3 regions of the Rhodoferax saidenbachensis genome follow, and region 2 is predicted to be linked to each of the others. Evidence: riboswitches for the same ligand, from Rfam matches in the RefSeq annotation. Region 2 holds a riboswitch; each other region holds the start of a gene.

Region 1 (9,938 bases), 1.0 Mb from region 2:
GCCGTACAAGGGTACGAACACAGAACTCAGAAGCAGCAGGAAAGGCTCCAGACTGTGCATGGGCAACACCAGTGCCAATCCCGTGCACAAAACGGCCAGACCCACACCCCAGCGACGAATGGACCACTTCGGTTTGATGCTGTGTGCCGATACAGCGCCCGAGTACACATCTCCATAAGCGTTGTCGATTTCGTCCACCAGAATCAGGCTCAGCGCAATCAGGCCACCCTGCGCCAAGAGCAAAGCACCGACCAACTCCACGCCCGGCTGCGCCACGCTGACCACCACCACACCCAGCGCGTAACACCAGATGTTGGCAATGGCGTAACCCAACCAGGTGCCGCTCATCGCGCTGCGCCCGGTTCGCCCGTGGCGCGCATAGTCGGCCACCAATGGCAACCACGACACCGGCATCGCCATCACCAGGTCCATGGCCGCGGGCATGCCCATGCTGCCATCGCCCGTGCGGGACCAGAATGCTTCCCAGCCTTGCGCCTGCAACTGCGTACCAAACTGCCAACTCAGCCACACCAGCGATGCCACGACCAGCGGCAGGCCAAAGCGCCCTATCAGCTTGCGCACCAGCGTGGTCATGGAGCCTGACAACAGCAGAACCAGCACTGAGCCCCACAGCAAGGTGGTGACCAGCGTGCCGGAGAAGCCGTCCAGCGACAACCCCGTGGACTGTTTGCCGATGGCGGCGGTGCCATCGCGCATAACCACCAGTTCAAACGTGGTCCAACCAATTAATTGAGCGATGTTCAACAGAACTGGCAATCGGGCAAACAGGCTGCCATAAGTGGCGTGCATCAGGCCTGCACTGGTCAGGCCCGTGTCGCAGCCCACTTTGGCGGTCCACGCCAGCAGACCGGAGCCGACCAGCGAGCCCAACACAATGGCGACCACGGCGTCGCGGCTGCCCACGGCAGGCACCAGGTAGGCGCCAATCTGCATCACCAGTAGGCCAACGCCCAGACTGAACCACAGCGACGCGTGCGCGTGCCAGCCAAACACCCGCTCGGTGTCGGCCACGGGCGTCAGCGCCTGGTTCAGGGTTTGGGAAGAATGTGTATTTGCCATCCATTTGCTCCATGCAAAAAAGTTGGCAGGTAGGCGTAGCCCAGCCCCAAGGCCGGACTTGCTTCCCTGCGCGAGGATTACCTCAATCAGGTTCAAAGGGACTCTCTCAGTCGGCCTGCACTTTTCAATACAGGGCAACACCCCTAGCGAATGCACTCTTGCGAGCGCCTGGCGATTCTACGTGGTGCTTCGCACTGTGGTTAATTGCGTACAGCGGTCGCTTAAGCCTGCGCGTTAAACGCCGCGTGGTAGGTAACCACGGCTGTCGGTACTGCGCTTCCAAATCGCAGCGCCTGAAAGTATTCGGGTGGCACACCGGCCAGCACCAATGCCGGATCGGCTTTGAAACCGAAACGACCGTAGTACGCCGGGTCCCCCAGCAACACACAGCCGGCCGCTGCCCGTGCACGCAAGGCCTGCAGCGCCTCGTGCATCAAGTCACTGCCAATGCCCTGCCCCTGGTGTTCAGGCCATACGGAAATAGGGCCCAACCCATACCAACCCGAAGAACCATCGGATAACGCCACCGGAGACAGCGCCACATGGCCCACCATGGTCTCGCCCGACATCGCGACCAATGACACGGTCAACACGCCTGCTGCGCGCAAGGCATTTACGACGAACTGCTCCGTGTGGTCGGTGTGGGGCGCGTTCAGAAATGCTGCGGTCGTGAGCAATTCAATGGTCTTGGCGTCTGCCGCAGTTTCGGGACGGATGTGGATGTTCATCAACGGCTCTTTCAGCGCTTCAAGGCGGCCTGCGTCATCGCCGCCAATGTGCCGCGTGTGCTGATGAGTTCGGGCTCCAGCACCACCTCGATCACCGTGCCGTTGGGCCGTGCCAGCGCAGCCAGCAACTCTGCTTCAAAGTCCGCACTCTTGCGGATCGTGATACCGGCATAACCGTAGGCGCGCGCCAGCGCTGCAAAGTCGGGGTTGTTGAGCGCCGTGCCCGCCACACGCTGCGGGTACTCACGCTCCTGGTGCATACGAATGGTGCCGTACATGCCGTTGTTGAGCAGCAGGATGATGCTCTTGGCGCCATGCTGCACAGCAGTGGCCAGCTCCTGGCCGTTCATGAGGAAGTCCCCATCGCCGGCAATAGTGAATGCCGTGCGCCCGGTGGTAATCGCCGCTGCAATGCCGGCTGGCACGCCATAACCCATGGCGCCATTGGTCGGTGCCAGTTGCGTCTTGTGGCCTGCGGCCAGTCCGGTGTAGCGGTAGAAGCGGTGTAACCAGCTCGCAAAGTTGCCTGCGCCATTGGTCAGCACCGCGTCTTTGGGCAAGTGCTTTTGCAGCGTGGCAATCACACTGGGCATGTCCACCAGACCGCGTGCGTTGTCGGCGGGCAAGTCCTTGATCACACTCGGTACCAGATTGGCTTGGTAGTCGGCGTTGCAGCCCTGCGTCCAGGCTTCCCAAGCCACGTTCACGGGCGCCGTCAGCACCTCCAGCGAACGGGCCGCAGCACGCATGCTGGCGTGGATCGCCAGGTCGGCCTGGTAGACACGGTTGAGCTCTTCGGCGCTGGCGTGGATGTGCACCAGCGTCTGCGCCGCCTTGGGCGCCTTCAGCAGCGTGTAGCCGCCAGTCGTCATCTCGCCCAGGCGTGGGCCAATGGCAATGATGAGGTCGCTCTCGCGGATGCGTTTGGCCAGTGCGGGGTTGATACCAATGCCCACATCACCCGCGTACTGCGGATGGTGGTTGTCAAAGGTGTCCTGAAAACGGAAGGCATTGCCCACCGGCAGGCGCCAGTTTTCGGCAAAGCGCTGCAACGCCTGCGCGGCTTGCGGCGTCCAGCCACCACCACCGGCGATGACAAACGGACGCTCTGATTTCAATAGCAGCTGGCGCAGGTCCCGCAGGGCCCCGGGGTCACTCCAGGCCTCAACGGGCTCTACCCGTGCCAAAGGCTGTGGTATCGCGCCGCTGGCACCGGCCACCAGCTTTTGCGAAAGCATGTCTTCTGGTAGCACCAGTACCACCGGCCCCGGGCGGCCGTTCATGGCCGTGGCAAAGGCCCGGGCGATGTACTCGGGGATACGCGCCGCATCGTCAATGCGCTCCACGCGCTTGGCCATGCCCAAAGCGCTGGGCCCAAACATGACGCGGTAGTCCATCTCCTGAAAGGCTTCGCGGTCGCGCTGGTCGCTGGCCACATCGCCCACCAGCAGCACCATGGGTGTGGAGTCCTGGAATGCGGTGTGCACACCGATGCTGGCGTTGGTTGCGCCCGGTCCGCGCGTCACAAAACACACGCCAGGGCGGCCCGTCAATTTGCCGTGGGCTTCGGCCATGAAGGCGGCGCCGCCCTCCTGCCGGTTCACGACAAACTGGATGTGCTCTTGGTACAGATGAAAGCCATCCAGCACGGCCAGATAACTTTCGCCGGGAACGCCAAAAGCGTGCGTGACGCCCTGCGCTACCAGGCACTGCACCAGCAGGTGGCCGGCCAGGGTGGGAGGAAGGGATGCAGTGGTTTTAGGGTTGCTGACTGTAGGCATGGGTGCCATTGTGCAGCACCACATCGCCTTCCAGAATGCGCCTCGGCGGGTGACTCACACCGTCATTCAGCCGGGCGTAAATAGGGTCAAAGTCGATGCGCGCCAACTCCAGCAAATCATCCAGACTGTTCAACACAAAGTAACTTTCCTGAAAGTCATCAATACGGTAGTTGGTGCGCATGACACGCTCCAGATCAAACGCGATGCGGTTCGGTGACGGGCTCTGCACGGAAAACACACTCTCGGTAAACGACGACGCAATGCCCGCACCGTAGAGGCGCATGCCCTGTGCTTCCTGCAGCAAGCCGAACTCCACGGTGTACCAGTACACACGCGCCAGTTCGGTAAGCTTGCCGATACGCTGCGCACGCAAACCCGCCTCGCCATACAACTGGATAAAGTCCGCCATCACCGGGTGCATCAGCATCGGCACATGACCAAACACATCGTGGAAAACATCGGGCTCTTCCAGGTAGTCCAACTGGTGGGCGCCCCGGATGAAGTTGCCGGAGGGGAAGCGGCGGTTCGCCAGATGTTCGAAAAACACCTCGTCGGGCACCAACCCCGGCACCGCCACCACCTGCCAGCCAGTCGTGGGCTTCAGCGTGGCATTGAGTTCATCGAAGTTGGGAATCCGGTCCGCAGCCATGGGCAATTGCCGCATGCCTTCTACAAACTCCGCGCAGGCCAGACCCGGCAAGAGCGCGGTTTGTCGCTCAAACAGCGTCTTCCATACCGCGTGGTCTTGCGCGGTGTAGTGATCCCAGTGCTGGGGAATGGTGTAGTCGTCCGCCATGCCTACCCCACTCAGCGTGCCGCCAGCAGCGTACCGCGGCACTCGCCAAAACCAATGCGCCGCACGCCTGCGCGCGTGCAGTAACCACGCAGGATGACGGTGTCACCATCCTGCAGGAAAGTGCGGGTTTCGCCGTTGGCCAGCGTGAGCGGCATTTTGCCGCCCTGTGTCAGTTCCAGCAGAGAGCCACCTTGTTCGGGTGCAGGCCCGGACAGCGTGCCCGTGCCCAATATGTCGCCGCTGCGCAGATTGCAGCCGTTGACCGTGTGGTGCGTCAGCAGTTGCGCCAGCGTCCAGTAGGCGTCGCGCATGTTGGAGGTGGACAGGCGCTGCCCCGGATTACCGGCGGCCAGCATCGCAGGTGTCTGCAGCCACACTTCAAGCTGCACATCCAGCGCACCGGCAGCGCGGTTGTGGGCCGAGTCCAGATACGCCATGGGCTGCGGGTCATGCGCAGGCCGCTCAAAGTCCGCACGGAACGGCGCCAGCGCGTCCAGCGTCACCATCCAGGGTGACACCGTGGTGGCAAAGTTCTTCGCCAGAAACGGCCCCAGCGGCTGGTACTCCCAGGCCTGCACATCGCGTGCGCTCCAGTCGTTGAGCAGCGTGAGGCCAAAGATATAGTCCTCGGCCTGCGCCATAGCCACGGGCTCGCCCAGCCCATTGCCACCGGCCACCCAAGCACCTATCTCCAGTTCATAGTCGATGCGCGCACTCGGGCCAAAGTCGGGCACTGCCGCACCGGGCTTGAGCGTTTGTCCTTGCGGGCGGTGGAACTGTTGACCACTGGCGCCAATGCTGCTGGCGCGACCGTGGTAGCCAATGGGCACCCACTTGTAGTTGGGCAAGAGCGGGTTGTCGGGGCGAAACAGCTTGCCCACCGTGGTGGCGTGGTGGATGCCGGTGTAGAAGTCGGTGTAGTCGCCGACCTCACAGGGCAGGCCCATTTCCACTTCGCTCTGTCGCAGCAGCGCCTGACTCCAGACTTTTTGCAAAGCCGAGCCTGCACGCAGTCCTTCCCAAAGGGACAAACGCAAGGCGCGGCGCTCAGTGACAGGCGCAGCCATCAGGCGTTGCATGTCCAGATGATCGATCAGGCCCACCGCATGCAGGTCCAGCACCTGGTCACCAATCGCCACACCGATCTGCCAGGGCTCCAGCGCGTTGCGGCGGAAACGCCCGAACGGCAGGTTCTGGATGGAGAAATCTGTCGCCGGGTCGTTAGCAGACTCCACCCAGCTGAGGGTGGCGGGGTCGTGGGTCACATCCATCACGCTGCGCCCAGTTCCTTGGCGTGCAAAAACGCCGCGTGTTTGGGCGCGCGTTTGGTGACGCTCCATTCCTCCAGCATGGCCCACTTCACCGCATCGGCCTGGGCAATCTTGGCGATCTCTTCAGGGTCCGGGCAGGCCAGTTCCAGGCGGTGACCATTGGGGTCGAAGAAGTAAATGCTGTGGAACATACCGTGGTCGGTCACACCCAGTACATCCACGCCATTGGCTTCCAGATGCGCCTTGAACGCCAGCAGCTCAGCACGGTCTTTCACGCGGAACGCAATGTGCTGCACCCACTCGGGTGTGTTCGGGTCGCGGCCCATGGGCGGCTGCGTGGGCAGCTCAAAGAAGGCCAGCACATTGCCCATGCCCGCATCCAGAAAGATGTGCATGTACGGGTCGGGCGCCTTGGTACTGGGCACCAGGTCTTCGGCAATGGCCAGCACAAAGTCCATGTGCAGCATCTTCTGGTACCACAGCACGGTTTCCTTGGCGTCCTTGCAACGGTAGGCCACGTGGTGGATGCGGTCGATTTTCATGGTGTGTCTCCTGGGTTCGCCTGGGTTCACTTGGCGGCTTCGAGCACGCCACGGTTAATCTGGTCACGCTCCAACGACTCAAACAGGGCCTTGAAATTGCCTTCGCCAAAGCCCTCACGGTAGTTGCCCTTGCGCTCGATGAACTCGAAGAACACCGGGCCCAGCAGCGGTTGCGAGAAGATCTGCAGCAACAGGCGCGGCTGGCCGCCTTCGGTCGTGCCGTCAAGCAGGATGCCACGCGCCTGCAAATCACCCACCGGCTGGCCGTGACCAGGCAGGCGTTGAGCCAGATTCTCGTAGTACACGTCATTGGGCGCAGTTAGTAGCGGAATGCCCGCCATCTGCAACCGGTCGATGGCGCTGGGCAGGTCCTCGCACAGCAGGGCAATGTGCTGAATGCCCTCGCCGTTGAATTGCATGAGGAATTCCTCGATTTGCCCCCCACCCTGGCGCGCTTCTTCGTTGAGCGGAATGCGGATCAGCCCATCCGGCGCTGTCATGGCCTTGGAGGTAAGGCCGGTGTATTCCCCCTGGATATCGAAGTAGCGGATTTCCTTGAAATTGAACAGCTTGCCGTAGAAGTCCGCCCAGTACGCCATGCGGCCGCGGTACACGTTGTGCGTCAGGTGATCGACCACGCTGAAGCCATGGCCCACTGGGCGACGGTCCACGCCCGCTATGAATTCAAAGTCGATGTCGTAGATCGACTTGCCGTCTTCATAACGGTCAATCAGGTACAGCGGCGCACCGCCAATACCTTTGATCGCGGGCAGGTTCAGCTCCATCGGACCGGGGCGCAGCTCCACGGGTTGGGCGCCCAATTCCAATGCGCGCTTGTAGGCGAGGTGCGAATCCTTCACACGAAACGCCATGCCGCAGGCGCTGGGGCCGTGCTCGGCGGCGAGGTAACCGGCCACGCTTTTGGGTTCACGGTTGACGATGAAATTGATATCGCCCTGGCGGTACAGCACCACGTCCTTGGAGCGGTGCTTTGCCACCAGCGTGAAGCCCATGCGTTCAAAGATCGGTTCGATCACACCAGCGATGGGCGACGCAAACTCCACAAACTCAAAGCCCATCAGGCCCATCGGGTTGTCAAACAAATCACCTGTTGCAGTGGCCATGGCTGTGCTCCTCAAACGCTGTTCTTGAAGCTTTGATTGTCATGAAAGCGACGCGCATGGTGTGCGCAATTTTTCCCGAATAATGGCCAATCAATGCATAATTTGTGCATGAATCAAGAAACAACCGAAGATTTTTTGCTTGATCGCTTCGATATCAGCTTGCTTGCTGCACTGCAAAAAGACGCACATGCCACCAACCAGCAGATCGGCGAACAAATCCACCTCTCGGCCTCGCAGGTCAGCCGTCGCATCCAGCGGCTGGAGAGCACGGGCATCATCCGCCGTTATGTGGCGCTGATGGACCCGGCCCGCTTAGGGCTGGGCGTGCGCGCCATGGCCTATGTCACGCTAACCCACCACAGCGGGGAGGAAGGCATGGCCTTCGAGCGGGAGATCGAGAACCTGCCCGAGGTGATGGACTGCTACGCTGTGGCCGGCGAGTCCGACTACATCCTGCAGATCGTCGCAGCCGACCTCAACGCACTGTCCGACTCGGTGCTGCGCCGGCTCACACGCATCAAGGGTGTGAGCAGCATCCGCTCCAACATCGTCCTGCACTGCATCAAGTCCAGCACCGAACTGCCACTCAACCACATCGGCCAGGCCGGTGGCACCACCCGGCGCATCCGACTGACTGGCAACACCTGATCCTTTTACCCCACCGAGAACGTCCATGAACCTGCCCACCCTCCTGCTGCTCAGCACCGTGACTGTCGCGCTGACTGCCTGCGCCGAAGTCGCGCAACTGCCGGTGTCTGCGGGCACCGGCCCCACGCCCACCCTGCCCGCCCCCAACACAGGCTTCATCCCCACGGTGAATATCGCACCCGCCGTGGGCTGGCCCGCAGGCACCATGCCGCAGGCGGCAAGCGGCACCCGCGTGGTCGCCTTTGCCAGCGGGCTGGACCACCCGCGCTGGATACACGTGCTGCCCAATGGTGACGTGTTGGTGGCCGAGAGCAATGCGCCCGCCAAACCGACCAGTTGGAACCCCATGGACTGGATCGCCGGCTACGTCATGAAAAAAGCCGGCGCCGGTGTGCCCAGCGCCAACCGCATCACGCTCCTGCGAGACACCAATGGCGACGGCGTGGCCGATGTGCGCTCGGTGCTGCTCGAAGGCCTGAACTCCCCCTTTGGCATGGCGCTGGTGGGCAATACGCTGTATGTGGCCAACGCCGATGCCGTGGTGCGCTTCCCGTACACCACGGGCGACCTGCGCATCACCGCACCGGGCGTACAGGTCACATCCCTGCCCGGCGGCCCGCGCAACCACCACTGGACCAAGAGCATCATTGCAAGTCCCGATGGCAAACGCCTGTACGCCACCGTGGGCTCCAACAGCAACGTCGCTGAAAATGGCCTGGAGGCCGAAGAAGGCCGTGCCGCGGTCTGGGAGATCGACACGGCCAGCGGCCAGAAACGCCTCTTCGCCTCGGGCCTGCGCAACCCCGTGGGCCTGGCCTGGGAACCGCAAAGCGGCGCCTTATGGACCGTGGTGAACGAACGTGACGAGCTGGGCAGCGATCTGGTGCCCGACTACATGACCTCGCTGCGCGACGGTGGCTTTTACGGCTGGCCCTACAGCTACTTCGGCGACCATGTGGACACCCGCGTGAAACCGCAGCGCCCCGACCTCGTGGCCAAGGCCATCGCGCCCGACTACGCGCTGGGCCCGCACACCGCCTCGCTGGGCCTGGCGTTTTCCAAAGGCACCAGCCTGCCCGCAGCCTATGCCAATGGCATGTTCATCGGGCAACACGGTTCATGGAACCGCAAGCCACACAGTGGCTACAAGGTGATTTTTGTGCCGTTTGAAGGCGGCAAACCTGCCGGTGCGCCGCTGGATGTGCTGACCGGTTTTCTATCCGCCGAGGGCACCGCCTATGGCCGCCCGGTGGGAGTGGCACTGGACAAACAAGGCGCGCTGCTGGTGGCTGACGATGTGGGCAACCTGATCTGGCGCGTCAGCAGCAAGCCCTGATCGGCTCGGGGCTTAGCGCGCGACCGTACGCTGCCCCACACCCAGTGCAGCCACCACGCTGAGTGCCAGCACCACGGCGGCGCCCAACAGCGTGGCGCCGTACCAGCCGCGGTCCATGAACACGCCGAAGACGATGGGCGAGATGGCAAAGCCCGTGTCCAGCCCCGAATACACCAGACCATAGACGCGGCCCGTCGCGCCCTTGGGCGTGGCCTTCTTGATCATCATGTCGCGCGAGGGGCCACCGATGCCTACCGCAAAACCGGTGCTGGCCAGCACCACCATGGTGGCTGTGGCGCCCAGCAGGCCGGTGCCGCACAGCGCCAGCAGCAAGGCGCCGGCCGCCATGGCCATGGCCACCACGCGGTCGCTGTTGGCGCTTTTCGCGGCGATAAAACCACCAATGAACATGCCAAACGCACCCGCCAGCATGTAGCCAGTCAATGTCAGCGTGGCCGCTTCAAAACTGATGCCGCGCATGGCCTTCAGGATGGACACCGAGAAGCTCTGCACTACGGCCAGCGTCATGGTGGACAGCAAAAAGAAACCAAAACACCACCACACCACCGGCAGCTTCATGAACGCCAGGTCGTGCTCTTTGTGCACGGTGGGGTCATGGCGAACCACCTTGG
Region 2 (9,938 bases):
GCAGTGCATACAGCTTGCTGCCATCGGGTGACGATGCCATACCCTCAAAGCCCTTGGAGCGGCGCACCTGGAAGTCCACCGCGCCACCGGGAACACCCGGCGTGGTGACTGCGGGATGGTCGGGGGAACGCACCACCTTGCCGTCCACCACGGTGTCAAACACGGCCAGCACCTTGCCCTTCATGTCGGCCTTGATCAGGAAGGGGCCAAACTCGTCACCAATCCACAGCGCGCCACCGGCCAACTGGAAGCTTTCGGTGTCAAAGTCGCTGCCCGTCAGGTAGCGCTTTTTCGTGCCTTCATGAACGATGCGAAATGGCACTTTTTTGTCGGGGTCGTGCAGGAAGATGGTTTCCTGGCGCTTCAGGTTACCGGCCTTGAAATCCACGCGGTAGCGGTTGAGGTACAGCATCGCATCGGGCGAATTGGCCTTGGCACCAAAGCCGTTGTCCGTCAGTATCCAGAAGCTGCCATCGGCCATGCGTTTGATGCCGGAGTGGCCTTGCAATGGCTGGCCCTTGAATGGCACGGACACGCCCGTGGGGCGGCCGGCAGAGAGGCCTTCTACCGTGCCCAGCGTGTCCACGCGTTTACCGGTGGTGAACTTCCCGCTGATCTGCAGGTCTTGCGGCGCGTCTTTGGGCGCAGCCAGGAACGACTGGGCTGGCAGCACCGCGTGGCCGGCCAGCGTGGCGGGAAATGCGGTTTGCGCATGCAACGAAGCGGTGGCCAGCGCAGCAATGGCGGCGAGACCGAGCGGCCACAGGCGTGAGGGAGAAACATGGAAGAGGTTGCGCGACAGCATGAATGTCCTTTGAAGTAATGCAAAGCCGCGATACTGCGCACGCCGTATGACATCGCTGTGACATTTACGGCCCGGGCATTTGCGCGGATACTGCGGCTTCGCTCACCGCAAAGCATTTCCATGACGCAACGCCGCACCCTCCTTCAGGCCGGGGCCGCCCTGGCATTGGGCTCCTGCCTGCCTGCACGCGCCGCCGCTCCGTTTCACATGGCGTATTTCGAAACCTACAGCCCCTTAAGTTTTCGCCAGGGCAGCGCGCTGCAAGGCATCTTGCTGGACGTGATCGAAGAGGTGCTGCACAAGCGCATGCGCGTGGCGGTCGACCACAAGGGCTACCCCTGGAACCGCGCCCAGTTGATGGTGCAACACGGCGAGGCCGATGCCATCTGCACCATTGCCACGCCCGAGCGGCTGGAATACGCCGTGGCTGCCGAAGAACCCGTGGTGTCGCCGCGCCGACGCGTCTTTGTGCGCGCCAGCCATCCCATGCTGGCGCAGATACGCCAGGTGAAAGACCTGGACGAACTGCGCCAGCTCAACCTCTCCGTGGTGTCCTACGCCGGCAATGGCTGGGCCAAGACCAACCTCACAGACTTCAAGGTGGAACAGGGCATAGACTTTGAGAGCGCGTTGAAAATGCTGATCGCCAAGCGCGGCGATGTGTTCATCGACAACTCGTTCACCATGCAGTACAGCCTGGCGCGCATGCCCGGCGGCAACGACATCCTCATGATGCCGGCCAACCTGGACCAGTCCCATTTCCAGCTGCTGGTCAGCAAGAAGTCCACGCACCTAGGCTTGCTGCCCGCGTTTGATGCGGCGCTGCGCCAGTTCAAACGCACACCGCAGTACGCACGGATCTACCAACGCTACGGCGTGCAACCGTAGCACCCTTCTCCGGCCGGCGTTGCCGGGTAAAACCACCCTTCCGCTCCCGCTTCACCACAAGCCGCTACAGTCGCGGCTTCGCTTTTATTTCTCGGGTCTGCTTTTCCCTATGTTTCGATTTCTGCAAACCCGCTGGCTGGCGCTGGCGGGCAACTCCCGTGGTGTGCTGCTGGTCATGTCGGCCATGTTCTGCTGGTCGGTGCTGGACGCCTGCAACAAACAACTGATGGAAACCGGCATTCCACCGCAACAAGTGCTGTTTCTGCAGGCCACCGTGGTGCTGCTGATGGTGCTGCCACTGATCGCCTGGACCCGCGGCCGCATCATCGCCACGAAGAACCCGCGCATGCATTTGCTGCGTGCAGGCTTCATCGTCACCTCGGCCTGGTGCGCCGCCTATGCGGTGTCGCACCTGCCGCTGGCCGAGGCCAGCGCCTACCTGATGACCGGTGCCTTGTTCATGCTGCCGCTGGGTGTGTGGCTGCTGGGCGAACAGCCGCACTGGCTGCGCTGGTTGGGCGTAGCCGTGGGTTTTGGGGGTGTGCTGGCCATCCTGCAACCCGGAGCCACGGCCTTTCACAGTGCGTCGCTGGTCGCACTGTTTGGTGCACTCATGGAAGCCATGCTGGGCGTGGTGCTCAAGAAGTATTCAGGCCAGGAACACCCGATTGCCGTGCTGACCTGGAGCCAGGTCGCCTGCTGGATCACCTTTGGCCTGTTCAGTGGCTTTGCACTGCCCACCGTACCCATGGAACTGTGGATTCTTTTGCCGGTGATCGGGCTGTCGGCCTCAGGCATTTACCTTTCGTATTTCTATGCCTACCGTGCGGGCGACGCCTCGGCCGTGGAAGCGGGCAGCTTCACGCTGCTGCTGTTCAGCCCGGCGCTGGGTTACCTGTTCTTTGCGGAAGTGCCGGACGCGGGCTTCTGGATGGGTGCCGGACTGCTGGTCTGTGGCATTGCGCTGGTCATCATCGAGCCCAAAGGCCACGCCCACTAATCTATACCTGCCTTGTACGGCGGGCACAATGGGCCTTGTTTGTACTGCGCGCACGATTCTTGCTGGCTCTGGGGCAGACGCGTTTGGCGCACACCGATCCACCCACCTAAGGACACTTCATGGCTTCACTCAACTTCATTGGCGGCGAAAAAGGCGGCGTGGGCAAGTCTGTCACCGCCCGGGTGCTGGCCCAGTACTTCATCGACAAGGGCCAACCCTTCACCGGTTTTGACACCGACCGCTCGCACAACTCCTTCACCCGCTTTTACGCCGACTACGCTTCCCCGGTGATCGTGGACAGCTACGAGGGCCTGGACATGCTGGTCGGCGCGTTTGAAGACATGGGCGAAGGTGAAGCGCAGCCCAGCGTCATCGTCGACCTGGCCGCACAAACCGCCGCCCCGCTGTCACGCTGGATCAAGGACTCGGATTTGCTGACGCTCTTGGCCAGCATGGGCGTGACCGTCAACTTCTGGCATCTGGTCGACGCCGGCCGCGACTCGGTGGACCTGCTGGACAAACTGGTCACCACCTACGGCGCAGGCCCGAACTACATCGTGGTCAAAAACCAGGGCCGTGGGTCCGACTTTTCATTGTTGGCCGAATCCGCCGCGCTGAAGAATGCCCTGAGCCTGGGCGGCAAACTCATCAGCCTGCCCGCGTTGCACGAAGCCAGCATGGTCAAGATAGACCGCCAGAACATGAGCTTCTGGGCCGCGCTCAACACGCGTGGCGGGCCCGATGCACTGGGCATGCTGGAGCGCCAGCGCGTGAAAACCTGGTTGGCCAATACCTACAGTGTCCTCAACGGACTGGCGCTTTAGCGCCCTACCAAACCACCTGCAACGCGCAATCCGTCAACCGGTACCCGCGCTGCCCCATGGCACGCGCCTCCGTCTCATCGTGCGTCACCAGCACGGTGGCAATGTTGAGGTCGGCAATACGCTGACTGAACTCCTCGCGAAGTTGCAGGCGTAGCGCAGCATCCAGCGCAGAAAAAGGTTCATCGAGCAGCAGCACACGCGGCTGCGTGATGAGGGCACGGGCCAGCGCCACGCGCTGCTGTTCACCCCCCGAGAGTTGCCAGACTTTGGCCTGCGCAAACGCACCCAGGCCAAAACGCTGCAGCATGTCCTGCGCCTGCGTACGCGCTTCACGTTTGCTCTGCCCCTGCTCCACCAGACCAAAAGCCACGTTGTCCTGCACATTCAAATGCGGGAACAGCGCGAAGTCCTGGAACATCAGCGCAAAGTGGCGCCGCTCGGGCGGCAGCGCGGTGATGTCTTCGCCATTGAAACGCACGCAGCCCGCATCCAGCGGCTCCAGCCCGGCCAGCACCTTGAGCAGCGTGCTCTTGCCGCTGCCCGAGGGGCCGAGGATGGCGGCCGTTTCGCCAGGACGCACGGTGAGGTTCAGGTTGTGCAGCAACACGCGTGTATCGCCACGCGTGGGCTGCCAGGTTTTGTGGAGAGATTGCAGTTCAAGCATGGGTTTCTTCCTCAGAGCCCTGCCACTCAATGGCAACAAAGGCCAGCAGCGCGAGCGCCATAAGCACACAGGCCAGTACCAACGCGGCGTCCATATTGGCGGCGCCGGGGCGGCCCAGGTGCTGGTAAATCAGGGTCGTGAGCGTGGCCCATTCGGGGCGCGATAAAAACAGGGTCACGGCAAACTCGCCGACGGCCGTGGCAGCCGCAAATGCCATGCCGCGGCGCAGGGCCGGTGCCAGCAGTGGCAAGGTGACACGCAAAAAGGTGCGGGCGGGTGATGCACCGAGCGAACGCGCCGCGTCGGCATACGACGCCGGCAGACTGTCCAGACGCGACGCGACCGACTTGGCGATGAACGGGTACGCCAGCAGCGCATAGGCCGCCACCAACAAGCCGAAACTGCCGCTCCATTGCGGGTACAGCAGCAACAGGCCAAACGCCACCATCACCGGCGACACCACAAAAGGTAGGAACACCAGGGTGCGCAGTAACACCGAGCGGCGTGCCGCCAGTGCATGCAGCAAGCCCAGCACGGTGGCCAGTGCCAGCGCCAGCGTGGAGAAACGCAAGGTGTTCCACAGTGCTGCCAGCGTGTCGTCCTCCACCAGAACCACCCAGGCAGATGCTCCTGAAATAAGAGCACGCCACGCAATCGCCACAAGGGGCGCAGCACAAAACAATGCTAAAACCAGCAACGCAGCCGCCACCGCACCCCACTGCCCTGTACCCCGCGGCGCACGGCGTGCCAGGTGGTCGGCGCGCGCTGGCGTGGCCAGACGTCGTTCGATCAGCGCATAGGCCAGCGCCACCAGCACGGTCAGTGCCACCATCCAGGTAGCCAGCACCCCAGCCTGCGCCAGCTGCAGCTCGTGCGCCACCAGGGTGTAGATCTCGACCTCCGCCGTGGCGTATTGCTGGCCACCCAGCACCAGCGCCAGACCAAAACCGGCAAAACAGTACAGGAACACTAGGCACATCGCCGACATCAGCCACGGCGCGATGGCAGGCCACTCCACGCGCCAGAACGCACGCCAGGGCGTGGCCCCAAGGCTGCGCGCCGCGGCCACGCGCGCCGCGCTGACCTGGCCCAGCGCATCCGTGGCGGCGCGCACCACCACACACAGGTTGAAAAACAGATTGCCGTAGAGCAGCAGCCAGGGTGTGCCCTGCAAATCCGGTCCACCCAGCCCCACCAACACACCACGCGGGCCCAGCAAGGCCAGCACGCCCAGCGCCGCCACCAGCGTAGGCACAACAAACGGCAGCATCAGTGCATGCAGCACCAGGCTGCGCCCGGGAAATTCAAACCGCGCCAGCACCCAGGCCACCGGCAGACCCAGCAGCAGCGCCGCCACACAGGTGATGGCCGCCTGCAAGAAAGACCACACAATGCGCCAGCGCAAATACGGGTCCAGCCAGGGCGTCCAGAGTGCGGCCAGCCCATGTGCCCCGCCCTCACCGGTGCCCGCAGTCCACCCCTCCGCCAGCAGGCGCAATGCGGGCGCCACCAGCACCACCAGCAAAAAAGCCAGTGGTAGCAGCGCGAGCCAAGCGGGCGCAGTGGTGCGAGGGCGAGAGGGATTCATATGGACTTACGGGCGCGCCAGCACACCCAATCGTTCGGGCTGAGCTTGGCCTGCCCTGAGCCCGTCGAAGGGTCGAAGCCCTTCGACGGGCTCAGGGCGAACGGGGGAAAGGTGCACGGCGGCGAGAGATAGCGGCATGCCATCAAACAATGAGCGTCTTACTTCAACACCACCTTGGTCCAGCGGCTCACCCAAGCCGCACCCTTGGTGGCGATGTCGCGTTCGCCAGGGCTGTGGAACACCGTGGGTTCGGGCGCGAACTTCATCACGTCCACCCGCGCCACACCGGCTTCCACCGGGTACATCCACATCTCGGTCTGCATCTGGGTTTGCACGGCGGCGGAGCGCAGGAACTCTATGAACTTGCCTGCGGCTTCGCGCTCCTTGCCACCCTTGACCAGAGCCACACCTTCAACCTGGCGGAACACGGCGCCGGGGATGGACAGACTGCCTGTGGGTGGCTCTGTAGGTTTGTCCTTGGCGTAGAACAGCTCAGCGGCAGGGCTGGCGGAGTAACTCACCACCAGCGGGTACTTGCCACCGTTGCGGCTGAACTCGGTGTAATAGGCCTCGCTCCAGCCCTTGGCCACCTTCACACCGTTGGTCCGCATGCGGGCCCACCAGTCAAAAGCTTTTTCTTCGCCCAGCGCGCCAATGGTGGCCAGCAGAAATGCATTGCCGGGGCTTGAGGTGGCGGGGTTTTGCACTACCAGCAGCTTGGCGTAGGCTGGCTGTGCCAGTTCGTCCAACGTCTTGGGCAGTGCCAGGCCACTCTTGGCAAACCAGGCTTTGTCAAAGTTCACCGTGACATAACCATAGTCCACCGGCACCAGCCCGGCGGGCAACGGCGCCGACGTTTCGCGGCTGGTGGCAGAGCCTGCATAGGCGTCCAGCACACCCGCGGCCAGGGCCTTGGGTGCCAGCGCGTTGTCGATGCCGTAGACCACGTCGGCAATTGGCTCGGCTTTGGTCAATATAAGTTTGTTGAGCATCTCGCCCGCATCGCCACCTTTGGTGATGCGCAGCGTGATGCCGGTGTTGGTCTCAAACTGCTTGAGCAGCGGCTTGGGCACGGTGAAAGAGCTGTGCGTCAGCACCCGCAGTTCGGCGGCATGCACGGAAGTGCCAAGCCCCACGGTCACCAATGCCACAGCGCAGGTGATGCCCAGAAAAGAAAAAATCCCGCGTTTCATCAAGTACCTACTTTCAATGCGCCAACGCAGGTCGCATCAAAAGCCGACACCCCAGAAAACCACGGGATCAAGGCTCTTCACACTTCCTACGCTGGCATGACCCAGATCAGGTGAGTGGGGTATTTCTCAGTCCGTTCCAAAAGAACAGACACCCCCGGTGAAGCCCGGATTGTAGGTGCAGGTGCGCCTGGCTCAGAAATTGGGCTTGGCCACCATCAGATAAAACACGATGACCATGGCAACAAACGCGGGGTAGCCCAGCATTTCCCATCGACGGGCGTAGCGCCAATAGGCGGGGTCCAACTCGGTCTGGTGCTGGACAGCGTTGTGTGCCATTGCCGCCATGCGGATTTGCAACCAGACCACCGGCAGCCAGCAAGCCCCGGCAAAGAAGTAAAGCAGTACCGAGCTTGCAAGCCAGGGCGTGGATAACGGGAAGCCAGCCCAGTAAGCCATAAGGAAGCCAGTCGCCGGTTGCATGAGTACCGCAGGGGCCGTAAACCACCAGTCTGCCCGCACGACCAAGCGGGCAACCACTGACTGCGCAGCCAGCACATTGCTGCGATTCACAAAAAACATATAGAAGGCGGAACCAAAACCTGTCCCCACCAACACCACGCTGGACAGGATGTGAACCCATTTCACCAACAAATAGGTATTCATGCGGGCCTCCGCATCAAAACCCACAGCACAGCTGCAATAGGTAAATTTTTGGTCAGTGGCCCCAGAGGATGCAGCCACAACGCGGGGACCATGGCGGAAGCCACGACGGTCATGCACAACATGACAAGCAGGGCCAGTCCATACACACGCCGCACCGGCTTGAGAAGCAAAAGCAGCCCGAGTACGACATCCAGCACTGCACCGGCCAGCGTCAGTGTGTTGGCCATACGCACATCCGTCACGCCACCTGCAAGCAATAAGGCGCGGCTCTGGCCATGCAGCTCCCACACGCTGACCACAGCCGTGGCCAGCCACACAAAGACCAGGCTATAACGCAGCCACCTTAGCTCAGAGTGCGTCATGCGCTTTATTTTCCTTTTGCCAATCTGCGATCTCCTGCGAATGCCTTACCAGGAAAGTCTGCAACCGCGCAAAGCGTTTGCGTGTCTGGTGTTCGAAGACTGTATTCACGACAGGGCCGAGAAGCCATGTTGTCCAACGCGGTCCCACTTCGAATGTATAGGTGTAAATCAGTACGGAGTTTCGGGCATCCTGGTCTTTGTGGCGCATAGATGCTGCCCATCGGGAAAAAGGAAACGACGTTCCGACCATCGAGGCGGCAGCCAGATACGGCCGGTCAAAACTCACGAATCGGGTTTGCATGGACAAAGCACGCATCCAGCCTCCGCCTGAGTTCTCGGTTACTGCCCCTACATAGGGACATGGCGCACCACCCAGCACCTGGGTTGCACTCACCAATGAGTCCCACCGATGCCGCCAATGATGAAAGTGAAATGCATCAAACACAATGTCCGCACTGGCTGGCATGGTGAATTCCATTTTGCGATGCACCATTTTCTCAACCCTCTTCCACCATATCCGTCACCATGCCCCACTTGTCAAACTCGGGTGTGAAATCGCGCAGCACATGCAAACCTAGGCAGGGTCGTGCCCCCGGCTGCATGGACTCACCCGCGGCGAGTCGACGAGCCAACAGGATCGCAGCCATACAAGGGATCTCAGGGCCATGGTCGTTATCGGCGGCGATGTGCCAGGCGCGTTTGTCCGGCACGCCAGCGCCATCCAAACCGGCTACGCGCACCACCATGCCCCCCAACTTTGAACCCAGAGGATCAAAAACCTTCGCACCGGCATTGAGTAGTCTCGCGAAGGACGAAGGATTTTTCAGCAGCCCGTGCTGGCGCAGCCAAGCCAGGAATGCAAAGGCGCGTTGTGCCAGCCCTACCTCTACCGCGGCACGGAACACCATGCGGTCTTGCACCCGGTAGTGCGCAGGGAATAGCTCAAGATCGGGGATGTCGCACACGGCGCCCTGCCTGGGCTTCAGTCGTTGAAACTCCACGCGCTGCGGACTGCCCCAGCCAATCTGGGACTGCCATTGGCCACCGTTCCACAATTGAATGGGGGCGCCGCAGTAGCTCAGCACCGCCTCCAGCGTGGCCACACCGCGTGGTGCGGTTTGTGCCGGGGCAATGCAGATATCAATACTGTCGATGCGCTGCCAGCCGCGGCACAAAAAATCCACCACGGCAGACGACAGCGCAGGCACGGTGCTGGCACCGCTGATGGCCACCCGCTTGGCCTCCGCGAACGGAGCCTGCATGGTCTTTGCAAAATCGCACACAAAACGCCGACCGTCAGCCAGATCAATGTAGTGCGCACCGGCCTTGGCACACGCAATAGCCACTGCATAGTCTTGGCCCTGAAACGGGCCAGCGGTGTGGATCAGCAGTTCGACCTGGTGTTCGCGCAGCATCTCCGAAAAATCAGGGCTCTGGCAATCCACCACCGCAGCGCTGGCACCTGTGCCGTGCACATGGTTGAGTTCTGCAGCTAAGGCAGAAGCACGGCTTCCATCACGCCCAGCGACCAACACGGTTATGGAATGATCTGCTGCCAGGGCACGACAGATGCGCGCGCCAAAGTTTCCATACCCTCCCAACACCATCACTCTCATGCAGGCATTCCCATAAATCCCAAATCAATAGGATAGTCTGTCCGACCAGCCCCTGCGCCAAACTGCCGCAGGTTCGGCAGTATGCCGCCCAGCTCCTGCGGCCCCACACCAAACCAGCGCGCCAGCGTGGCAGCGTACTGGTCTACCGAGGTGCTGGGCAGCAGGCGGCCCTGGCCGACGTGCCATTGGTCTTGCGGCGCGGCGGTGTTGCCTATGCTGACGGGCGGCGGTGCACCGTAGAAGGCACGACCCTTGACCGCGCCACCCACGACCAAGTGGTGGCCGCCCCAGCCGTGGTCGGAACCATCGCCGTTGGACGTGAGCGTGCGGCCGAA
Region 3 (9,938 bases), 1.0 Mb from region 2:
GGTGTTTCTTCTGGCCTGGCTGCGTTTTGGCATAGGCGGTCTGGCCATGCTGCACTGGCTCAAGCGTCCGGAAGAGGAAGTCCCCATGACACGGGCGACCAAAGGCTGGGTGTTTCTGGAGTCGCTGTTGGGCAACTTCCTGTTCTCCATCTGCATGCTGTTTGGCGTGAGCATGACCAGCGCGGTGTCAGCCGGAGTGATCATGGCGAGCATTCCTGCCGTCGTGGCGTTGATGAGCTGGGCCTTTCTGCGCGAACGCATTGGCCTGCGCATTTGGGCGGCGGTGGCCTGTAGTGCGCTGGGTATTGGCCTGCTGGCGCTATCAAAACAAGAGCTGCCTGCGCAATCCGGACAAGGGCTGGAGGCCGATTTGGCACATAACAAGGCGCTGCTGGGTAATCTGCTGGTGTTCGGCGCTGTACTGTGTGAGGCGGCCTACGCCGTGATCGGCAAGAAGCTCACCGGCGCCCTGTCACCCAAACGCATCACTGCGCTGATCAACCTGTGGGGCTTTGCACTCATGACCCCCATGGGGCTGTGGGTGGCTTGGCGTTTTGACTTTGCCGCAGTGCACGTGGGCTCCTGGGTGCTGCTGGTGTTCTACGCACTGGCGGCCAGCGTCTGGACGGTCTGGTTGTGGATGACCGGCCTGAAAACCGTACCTGCTGCGCGTGCCGGTGTGTTCACCGTGATGTTGCCCATCTCGGCCGCGCTGGTCGGCGTGTTGGTGCTGGGCGAACCTTTGGGTGGCATGCAGTTGCTGGCCTTCGCCATCGCCCTCTTGGGTGTGGTGCTGGCCACTCTGCCCAATAGAGCAGCCCCCACGCTCCCTCACTCCGTGTAGTCGCTGCCCCCTCCCCGAGGGGGCCAATTTGCCTTGGGGCGGCCCGCGGCAACTTTCACATCACTACACCAGCGGCTTAGCGCTGACCACGATGCCGTCTTCATCGGCATACAGCCAATCGCCGGGGCGGACCCACACGCCCTGGATCTGCACAGCCACCTCGGACTGACCCTCGTTGCGCTTCTCGGTGGGCAGTGGCATGGCAGCCAAGGCACGGACACCCACGGCGTGGCCCGCCAACTCGGCGGTATCGCGCACACAACCATCGATCACCACGCCGGCCCAGCCGTTGCGTGCGGCCGCAGCGCCCAGGTTGCCGCCCAGCAGCGCACGGCGCAATGAAGCACCGCCGTCCACCACCAGTACTTTGCCCACAGGCCCTTGCGGCATGTCCAGCGTGCCGGGGGAATCCACCGCCGCCTTGACCAGCGTGTTGTCCTCAAAACACTTCACCGTCACCACCGGGCCGCTGAATTTGCGCACCTGCCCATAGTCCTTGAACACGGGTGGCAGCACCCGAAAATCGCCCGAAGTGTCGTTCTTGTGGGCATCACACAGGTCACAGGTGGCGAAGGGACTGGACATCTCGGGGGCTCCTTTTCGTTCAATAGACCTATTCTCCAATGAAAAAAACAACATCTCCGAGTGAAAAAAGCAATTTCCCGCTTGGAAAGGCGCTTTTTCTCCAGTAGCATGCGCCTTACCAGCGAAGAAGCAGTTTTTCTGCTGGTGATTAATCAACTTCTAGAAGGACAATCAATCATGGCAACTGCAAAAAAACCGGCTGCAAAAAAAGCCGCTCCCGCAAAGAAGGCTGCACCAGCGAAGAAAGCTGCACCAGCTAAAAAAGTAGTAGCGAAGAAAGCTGCTCCCGCCAAGAAAGCCGCTCCCGCTAAAAAGGTAGTGGCCAAGAAGGCTCCCGCGAAGAAGGTAGCCGCCAAGAAGGCTCCTGCCAAGAAGCGCACTGTGAACGCCGCATTCATGAAGGCTTTGACTCCCAGCGCCGCTCTGGCTGCGATCGTGGGCTCCACGCCTCTGCCACGTACTGAAGTGGTCAGCAAGCTGTGGGCTTACATCAAGAAGAACAAGCTGCAAGACGCAGTCAACAAGCGCATGATCAACGCCGATGCCAAGCTGAAGGAAATCTTCGGCAAGATGCAAGTGTCGATGTTTGAGATGGCTGGCCTGATTGGCAAGCACCTCAAGTAATCGCCAACAGCGTTGCGAACAAAAAAGGCCGGATCAACCCGGCCTTTTTTTGTTGGTAACATCCACGACTTTTTTGCCCTACCTTCCCACCCATGCTGCGCTTTGTCTTTACGCGTCTTAGCCTGATCATTCCGACTTTCTTCGGCATGACCCTGCTGGCGTTCTTCCTGATTCGCATGGTCCCTGGCGACCCCATCGAAACCCTGGCAGGTGAACGGGGCATTGATGCCACGCGCCATGCTGTCCTGCTCAAGGAGTACGGACTGGACCGCCCGGTCATGGTGCAGTACGGCATCTACATCGGCAAGGTGTTACAGGGCGACTTGGGTAAATCCATCATCACCCAGGCACCGGTGCTCAGCGAATTCATGGCCTTGTTTCCGGCCACGATCGAGCTGGCCGTGTGCGCCATTCTGTTCGCACTGATCATTGGTATTCCGGCGGGCATCATCGCGGCGGTCAAACGCAACTCGTTCCTGGACCATGGCGTCATGGGCGTGTCGCTGACCGGCTATTCGATGCCGATCTTCTGGTGGGGGTTGTTGCTGATCCTGCTGTTCTCGGTGCAACTGGACCTGACTCCGGTTTCCGGGCGTATTGCAGTGCAGTACTTCATAGAACCCGTCACCGGCTTTTTGCTGATTGATACCTTGCTGGCAGGCGACAAGGGGGCCTTCATGTCGGCCGCCTCACACCTGATACTGCCCACCATCGTGCTGGGTACCAATCCGCTGGCCGTGATTGCACGCATGACACGTTCGGCCATGCTCGAAGTACTGGGCGAAGACTACATCCGCACGGCGCGCGCCAAGGGCCTGTCCACCATGCGCATCGTGGCATTACATGCCTTGCGCAACGCACTCATTCCCGTGATCACCGTGATCGGCCTGCAGGTCGGTGTGTTGTTCACCGGCGCCATCCTGACCGAAACCATTTTTTCCTGGCCCGGTGTCGGCAAATGGCTGATTGAAGCCATCGCCCGACGCGACTATCCTGTGCTGCAAGGCGGCATGCTGCTGCTGGGCGTCATGGTCATGGCCGTCAACCTGCTGGTCGACCTGGCCTACGGCATCATCAATCCCCGTATTCGGCACCAAAAATGAGCGCTACACACTCTATAGACACCACCCCGGTCGCACCCCACGTGCACCCGCTGCGTGATTTCTGGCGCTACTTCAGTGGCAACAAGGGCGCGGTGGCCGGTATGGTCATCGTGGTCGTCGTCCTGCTGATGGCTGCGTTTGCCAACGTGATCGCGCCGTATGCGCCCGACCTCACAGACAACAGCGTGTTCCTGGTACCGCCCGCCTGGCAAACCGGCGGTTCGTGGGCCCACATTCTGGGCACCGACGCGATTGGCCGCGACATCCTCTCGCGCCTGATCCACGGCGCCCGCCTGTCGCTGCTGATCGGTATTGCCGTGGTGACGATTTCCGTAGTCGTCGGCACCGTGCTGGGGCTGCTGGCGGGCTATTTCCGCGGCATCTTCGAGATCACCATCATGCGACTGATGGACATCATCCTCACCCTGCCCAGCCTGCTGTTGGCTATCGTGATCGTGGCTATCCTCGGCCCTGGCCTGATGAACGCCATGCTGGCGGTGGCCATCGTGGTACTGCCGCACTATGTGCGTATTACCCGCGCTGCGGTGATTTCCGAAACCTCACGCGACTACGTGACCGCAGCCCGCATGGGCGGCGCCAGCCACTTGCGCCTGATGTTCAGCGAAGTGCTGCCCAACTGCACGGCGCCGCTCATCGTGCAGGCATCGTTGGGCATTTCCACCGCGATTCTGGACGCCGCGGCCCTGGGCTTTCTGGGTTTGGGCGCACAGCCGCCCTCACCCGAGTGGGGCACCATGCTGGCCGATGCACGCGAGTTCGTGCTGCGCGCCTGGTGGGTGGTGACCTTCCCCGGTCTGGCCATCCTGATCACCGTGTTGGCATTCAACCTGCTTGGCGACGGGCTGCGCGATGCGCTGGACCCCAAGCTCAAGCGCTAAAAACAAGACCGTATATGGCACTGCTAGAAATTGAAAACCTGTCGGTGGAGTTCCCATCGCACAACGGCGTGATGCACGCCGTCGACGGCGTCAGCCTGTCCGTCGACACCGGCGAAGTGCTGGGCATCGTCGGTGAGTCCGGCTCGGGAAAAAGCGTCACCATGATGGCGCTGATGGGCCTGGTCGCCTACCCCGGGCGCGTCAAGGCGGACAAGCTGCGTTTTGACGGCCACGACTTGCTCAAACTCTCGGAACGCGAACGCCGCCGCCTCACGGGCAAGGACCTGTCCATGATTTTTCAGGACCCCACCACCAGCCTGAACCCGTGTTTTACCGTAGGCTTCCAGTTGGCTGAAACACTCAAGCTGCACATGGGTCTGGACAAGGCCGCCGCGCGCAAACGCTCTATCGAACTGCTTGAGCAGGTCGGCATCCCTGCACCCGAAAGTCGCCTCGGTGTTTATCCCCATCAGCTCTCAGGCGGCATGAGCCAGCGCGTGATGATTGCCATGGCGATTGCCTGCAATCCCAAACTGCTGATTGCCGACGAGCCCACCACCGCGCTGGACGTCACTATCCAGGCGCAAATTCTGGATTTGTTGCGCAGCCTGCAAAAAGACCGCGGCATGGCACTGGTGCTGATCACCCACAACATGGGCGTCGTGAACGAGATGGCCCAACGCGTGGCCGTGATGTACGCGGGCCAGATCATGGAGCAGCAGCAGGCCAAGAGCTTGTTCAACGCGCCCCAGCACCCCTACACCGAAGCGCTGATGGCCGCTATGCCCGAACGCAGCAACGGCCTGAGCCGCCTGGCCACCATTCCCGGCATGGTGCCTGGCCTGTTTGACCGCCCCAAAGGTTGTCTGTTTGCACCACGCTGCAGCTACGTCAACGACAGCCAGTGCCAGACCCGGCCCGCCCTGCGCCCCTGGCAGGACGGCGCGGTGCGCTGCCATTTCCCTTTGGGTGATACCCAGAAACACGCCTCTGCCCAGGAGGTGTCCGTATGAGCCACGCAACCACCATGACACCACCAGCCACGGAAGGCGTGACTGTTGTCCGTGCAGACAACCTGCGTCAGGTTTACCCCATCAGCAAGGGCATGTTGCGCAAGCCCGATCTGTTGCAGGCCGTCAGTGGCGTTTCGTTTTCCGTTCAGGCAGGCAAGACGCTGGCTATCGTCGGCGAGTCGGGATGTGGCAAGTCCACCCTGGCACGCATGGTGTCACTGATTGAATCGCCCACCGATGGTGCATTGCACTTGGGCGAAACCAATGTGGTGGGCGCCAGCGCAGACCAGAAACGCGTATTGCGCCAAAAGGTGCAGTTGGTGTTTCAGAACCCCTATGGCTCGCTCAATCCGCGCAAGCGTATTGGCCAGATTCTGGAAGCGCCGCTGGAAATCAACACCGACCTGACCGCCGCACAGCGTGAAGAAAAAGCGCGCGCCATGCTGGCCCTGGTCGGCCTGCGGCCTGAACACTACGACCGTTATCCCCACATGTTCTCGGGCGGCCAGCGCCAGCGCATTGCCATTGCGCGCGCGTTGATGCTCAACCCTTCTTTGGTAGTGGCCGACGAGCCTGTTTCGGCACTGGATGTCTCCATCCAGGCGCAAGTGCTAAACCTGCTGGCCGATCTGCAAAAAGACCTGGGTCTGGCATACCTGTTCATCTCCCACGACTTGGGCGTGGTGCGCCACATTGCGCACGACGTACTGGTGATGTACCTGGGCCACACCGTGGAACATGGCGAGAAGAATGCCATCTTCAGCCAGCCGCTGCATCCGTATACCCAGGCCCTGCTGGCGTCCACACCAGGACTGGCTGGCAGCGGGCCTGCGCAGCAGCGCATCGTGCTCAAGGGCGAACTCCCCTCCCCCTTGAATCCACCCAAAGGCTGTGTGTTTTCCACCCGCTGCCCGCATGCCGTCGAGCGCTGCCATGTCGAACGCCCGACGTTGCAGACACTGCGCGGCCGCCAAGTGGCTTGTTTTGAGGCCGAACGTTTGGCGACCCAGTAGTAACCCCGGCATGAAACCTGCATTCCTTCGCGTAACATCCATTTTTTGTAGGAGTAATCCATGAATCGACTTTCCGTCCGCACTCGACCCAGCAAGGTCGCTCTGCTGTGCGCCATTGCATTGCCTGCGCTGTTGGCGCTGGCCCCTGCATCGGCCAAAACTCTGGTGTACTGCTCTGAAGGCAGCCCTGAGAACTTCTACCCCGGCGTCAACACCACCGGTACCTCGTTTGACGTCACCGAACAGATCTACGACAACCTCGTTGATTTCGAACGCGGCGGCACCAAGGTTGTGCCCGGCCTGGCAGAAAGCTGGACCATTTCCAAAGACGGCACGGAATACACCTTCAAGCTGCGCAAAGGCGTGAAGTGGCAGTCCAACAAGAACTTCACCCCATCGCGCGATTTCAACGCCGACGACGTGCTGTTCATGATTGAGCGTCAATGGAAAGAAAACGATCCCTTCTTCCGCGTCACCAGCCCCAACCACGCTTACTTTGGCGACATGGGCATGCCTGCCCTGCTCAAGTCGGTCGACAAGGTCGATGAATACACCGTCAAGTTCACACTGAACCAGCCCGAAGCGCCTTTCCTGGCCAACCTGGCCATGCAATGGGCCGGCGTGCAGTCCAAGGAATACGCGATTGCCATGCTCAAGGCTGGCTCCCCTGAAAAAATCGACCAGGACCCACTGGGTACCGGCCCCTTCCAACTGGTGCAGTACCAAAAAGACGCCATCGTGCGCTTCAAGGCATTCCCCCAGCACTACGCCGGCAAAGCCAAGATCGACGACCTGATCTTCGCCATCACCCCTGATGCATCCGTGCGCTGGGCCAAGCTGCAAAAGGGTGAATGCCATGTCATGCCCTACCCCAACCCTGCTGACCTGGACGCCATCCGCAAGGACGCCAACGTCACTGTGATGGAGCAGCCCGGCCTGAACATCGGCTACCTCGCTTACAACACGACCAAGAAACCTTTTGATGACGTGCGCGTGCGCAAGGCCATCAACATGTCTATCGACAAGAAGGCCATCGTGTCTGCCGTGTACCTGAGCACCGGCATTCCCGCTACCAACCCGATTCCTCCAGGCCAATGGTCTTACAACAAGGCCATCAAGGACGACGCGTTCAACCCCACAGAAGCCAAGAAGTTGCTGGCAGCTGCTGGTTACCCCAACGGTTTCACCACCGACCTGTGGGCCATGCCTGTACAGCGTCCTTACAACCCCAATGCCAAGCGCATTGCCGAGTTGATGCAAGCCGACCTGGCCAAAGTGGGCGTCAAGGCTGAAATCAAGAGCTTTGAGTGGGGCGAGTACCGCAAGCGCATGCAGTCTGGCGAACACCAGATGGGCATGCTGGGTTGGACCGGTGACAACGGAGATCCAGACAACTTCCTGAACACCTTGCTGGGCTGCAGCTCTGCTAAGAGCAACGGCTCCAATGTGGCCAAGTTCTGCTACAAGCCCTTTGAAGACTTGGTTCTGAAAGCCAAGGTCACCTCCAACGTGGCTGAACGCACCAAGCTGTACGAAAAGGCCCAGGTGATCTTCAAGGAACAAGCGCCTTGGTTCACCATCGCCCACGCCGTGCAACTCAAGCCCGTGCGCAAAGAAGTCATCGACTTCAAGCTGAGCCCCTTTGGTCGCCACACTTTCTACGGTGTGGACATGAAGTAATCAGCATCTGCTGATATTGAAAGGCCGGTGCAAACCGGCCTTTTTTTATGCCAAATCGGCCTGTAGCCCACGTAGTTATTGCGCAAGCAGCTCCTACTTTGATAGCAATTTCGGTGTTCTTTCTTGATTTCAAGGCACGCTTGCAGATCGGCCATAATCCAGCCTGCTAGAGGTGCCGCCCAGAAATTATTCCAGGTGGCTGAGAAATACTCTTCGAACCTGATCTGGGTCATGCCAGCGTAGGGAAGCCTGATACCCATCGGTCCGCCTCCGCCTGTCTGCCCCATGTCAAAACCTTTTTAGGAATTGCATGGCTGAACAACAACTCTCCCCCTCCGACATCTGGTCCGACATCCTAGCGGTGCGTAACAACGGGCCGCTGGTGCACAGCATCACCAACCTGGTGGTCATGAACCTCAACGCCAATGTGCTGCTGGCCGCGGGCGCATCGCCGGTCATGGCACACGCCCACGAGGAAGTCGAAGCCATGGTGGGCATCGCGCAATCGCTGGTGCTCAACATCGGCACGCTGGACCCGTACTGGATAGAAAGCATGCGTCTGGCCTTCACCGCCGCCGCCAAGCGCGGAATTCCCGTGGTGCTGGACCCGGTGGGTGCCGGCGCCACGCCGTACCGCAATGCCAGCCTGGAGCTGCTGCTGGACACCGCCCACCCCACCGTCATCCGCGGCAATGGCTCGGAGATCATGAGCGTCGCTGGCTCCAGCGTCAAAACCCGCGGCGTGGACAGCAGTGCCGCTGCCAACGATGCCCTGGGCGCAGCCCGCGCACTTGCAGAGCGCACCCAGGGCGTGGTATGTGTCAGCGGCGAGACCGACCACATTCTGGACGCCAGCCAGCGCTGGGCGCGCCTGTCCAACGGCCACGTATGGATGACCAAGATCACCGGCGTGGGCTGCTCGGCCACGGCGTTGATCGGCGCCTTCTGCGCAGTGCAGCAGGACGCATGGCGGGCCACCGTATCCGCCATGGCACTGATGGGCGTGGTCGGTGAAGTGGCCGCCGAAGCCGTAATAGCCAAGCATCAAGGCGTGGGCAGCATGCAGACCGCCATGCTGGATACGCTGCAGTTGCTGGACCAGGACACCTTCCGGCACCGCCTGAAGCTGGAAGTCGCTGCGTGACCCACAGCGCGCTTGCATCCGCTCTGCGCCTGTACCTGGTCACGGACCAAGTCAGCCTGCTGGGCCACACGCTCACCGACGTGATGATGGCGGCTGTGCAGGGCGGTGTCACCTGCGTGCAGTTGCGTGAAAAGCAACTCACCACGCGCGACTTTGTGGCCCAGGCCATGGCATTGAGCGCGCTGCTGCGCCCGTTGCATATTCCACTGGTCATCAACGACCGCATCGATGTGGCGCTGGCCTGCAACGCGCAGGGTGTGCATCTGGGGCAAAGCGACATGCCGGTGGAGCTGGCTCGCAGCCTGTTGCCACCCGAGGTTTTCATCGGCTGGTCGGTGGAGACCATGGACGATGTCACCCGCAGCGCCAGCCTGCCCGTGGACTACCTGGGTGTGAGCCCGGTGTTTGCCACCCCCACCAAGACGGACACCCACACGCCCTGGGGTCTGGACGGATTACGCCGCGTGCGTGCTATTACCGCCCTGCCCCTGGTGGCTATTGGCGGTATCCATAGTGGCAATGCGCTTGACGTACTACGCGCGGGCGCCGATGGTCTGGCCATGGTCAGCGCCATCTGCTCTGCACCCGATCCGCGTCTGGCCGCGCAAACTTTAAGGACGCTGTGTGATGGCATATGAAACACCTTCCCACGCTTTCCAATACCGCTACCCGCGCGTACTGTCCATTGCCGGCTCCGACAGCGGTGGTGGTGCTGGCATCCAGGCGGATCTGAAAACTTTCGCCGCGCTGGGCTGTTTTGGCATGACCGCCATCACCGCCCTGACGGCACAAAACACCTGCGGCGTGCGCGCCATCCATGGTGTGCCACCCGAGATGCTGCGCGGCCAGATCGATGCGGTGATCGAAGACATTGGTGTGGACGCCGTCAAGATCGGCATGCTGCATGCACCGGACATCGTGCACACCGTAGCCCAGGCGCTGGACCGCCACGCTCTGCACCAGGTGGTGTTTGACCCGGTGATGGTGGCCACCAGCGGCGCCGTGCTGATCGACAAGACTGCCGTGGCGGTGC

The links. Region 2 has a riboswitch for thiamine pyrophosphate ahead of RS694_RS13755 (thiamine ABC transporter substrate-binding protein). Riboswitches for the same ligand answer to the same signal wherever they lie in the genome.
Region 1: it holds a riboswitch for thiamine pyrophosphate, as region 2 does, so the genes downstream of both, RS694_RS08860 (purine-cytosine permease family protein) here and RS694_RS13755 (thiamine ABC transporter substrate-binding protein) in region 2, are expected to answer to the same signal.
Region 3: it holds a riboswitch for thiamine pyrophosphate, as region 2 does, so the genes downstream of both, thiM (hydroxyethylthiazole kinase) here and RS694_RS13755 (thiamine ABC transporter substrate-binding protein) in region 2, are expected to answer to the same signal.

What each region holds. Positions count from the first base shown of each region.
Region 1 is NZ_CP019239.1:1,842,657-1,852,594, reverse strand. It holds gene RS694_RS08860 (purine-cytosine permease family protein) at 1-1,080, opposite strand, end outside; TPP riboswitch at 1,127-1,235, opposite strand; gene RS694_RS08855 (GNAT family N-acetyltransferase) at 1,302-1,808, opposite strand; gene RS694_RS08850 (thiamine pyrophosphate-binding protein) at 1,820-3,589, opposite strand; gene phhA (phenylalanine 4-monooxygenase) at 3,567-4,385, opposite strand; gene fahA (fumarylacetoacetase) at 4,397-5,656, opposite strand; gene RS694_RS08835 (VOC family protein) at 5,656-6,198, opposite strand; gene hppD (4-hydroxyphenylpyruvate dioxygenase) at 6,225-7,322, opposite strand; gene RS694_RS08825 (Lrp/AsnC family transcriptional regulator) at 7,431-7,970, shown strand; gene RS694_RS08820 (PQQ-dependent sugar dehydrogenase) at 7,996-9,306, shown strand; gene RS694_RS08815 (MFS transporter) at 9,319-9,938, opposite strand, start outside.
Region 2 is NZ_CP019239.1:2,885,513-2,895,450, forward strand. It holds gene RS694_RS13725 (esterase-like activity of phytase family protein) at 1-805, opposite strand, end outside; gene RS694_RS13730 (substrate-binding periplasmic protein) at 926-1,693, shown strand; gene RS694_RS13735 (DMT family transporter) at 1,803-2,693, shown strand; gene RS694_RS13740 (P-loop NTPase family protein) at 2,813-3,517, shown strand; gene RS694_RS13745 (ABC transporter ATP-binding protein) at 3,522-4,181, opposite strand; gene RS694_RS13750 (ABC transporter permease) at 4,174-5,769, opposite strand; gene RS694_RS13755 (thiamine ABC transporter substrate-binding protein) at 5,928-6,962, opposite strand; TPP riboswitch at 7,028-7,128, opposite strand; gene RS694_RS13760 (DUF2269 family protein) at 7,155-7,625, opposite strand; gene RS694_RS13765 (DoxX-like family protein) at 7,622-7,987, opposite strand; gene RS694_RS13770 (SRPBCC family protein) at 7,974-8,465, opposite strand; gene RS694_RS13775 (saccharopine dehydrogenase family protein) at 8,485-9,603, opposite strand; gene RS694_RS13780 (DUF1501 domain-containing protein) at 9,600-9,938, opposite strand, start outside.
Region 3 is NZ_CP019239.1:1,853,504-1,863,441, reverse strand. It holds gene RS694_RS08915 (DMT family transporter) at 1-844, shown strand, start outside; gene rraA (ribonuclease E activity regulator RraA) at 908-1,429, opposite strand; gene RS694_RS08905 (SWIB/MDM2 domain-containing protein) at 1,607-2,053, shown strand; gene RS694_RS08900 (ABC transporter permease subunit) at 2,146-3,156, shown strand; gene RS694_RS08895 (ABC transporter permease subunit) at 3,153-4,055, shown strand; gene RS694_RS08890 (ABC transporter ATP-binding protein) at 4,070-5,068, shown strand; gene RS694_RS08885 (peptide ABC transporter ATP-binding protein) at 5,065-6,081, shown strand; gene RS694_RS08880 (ABC transporter substrate-binding protein) at 6,142-7,761, shown strand; TPP riboswitch at 7,920-8,024, shown strand; gene thiM (hydroxyethylthiazole kinase) at 8,072-8,905, shown strand; gene thiE (thiamine phosphate synthase) at 8,902-9,543, shown strand; gene thiD (bifunctional hydroxymethylpyrimidine kinase/phosphomethylpyrimidine kinase) at 9,533-9,938, shown strand, end outside.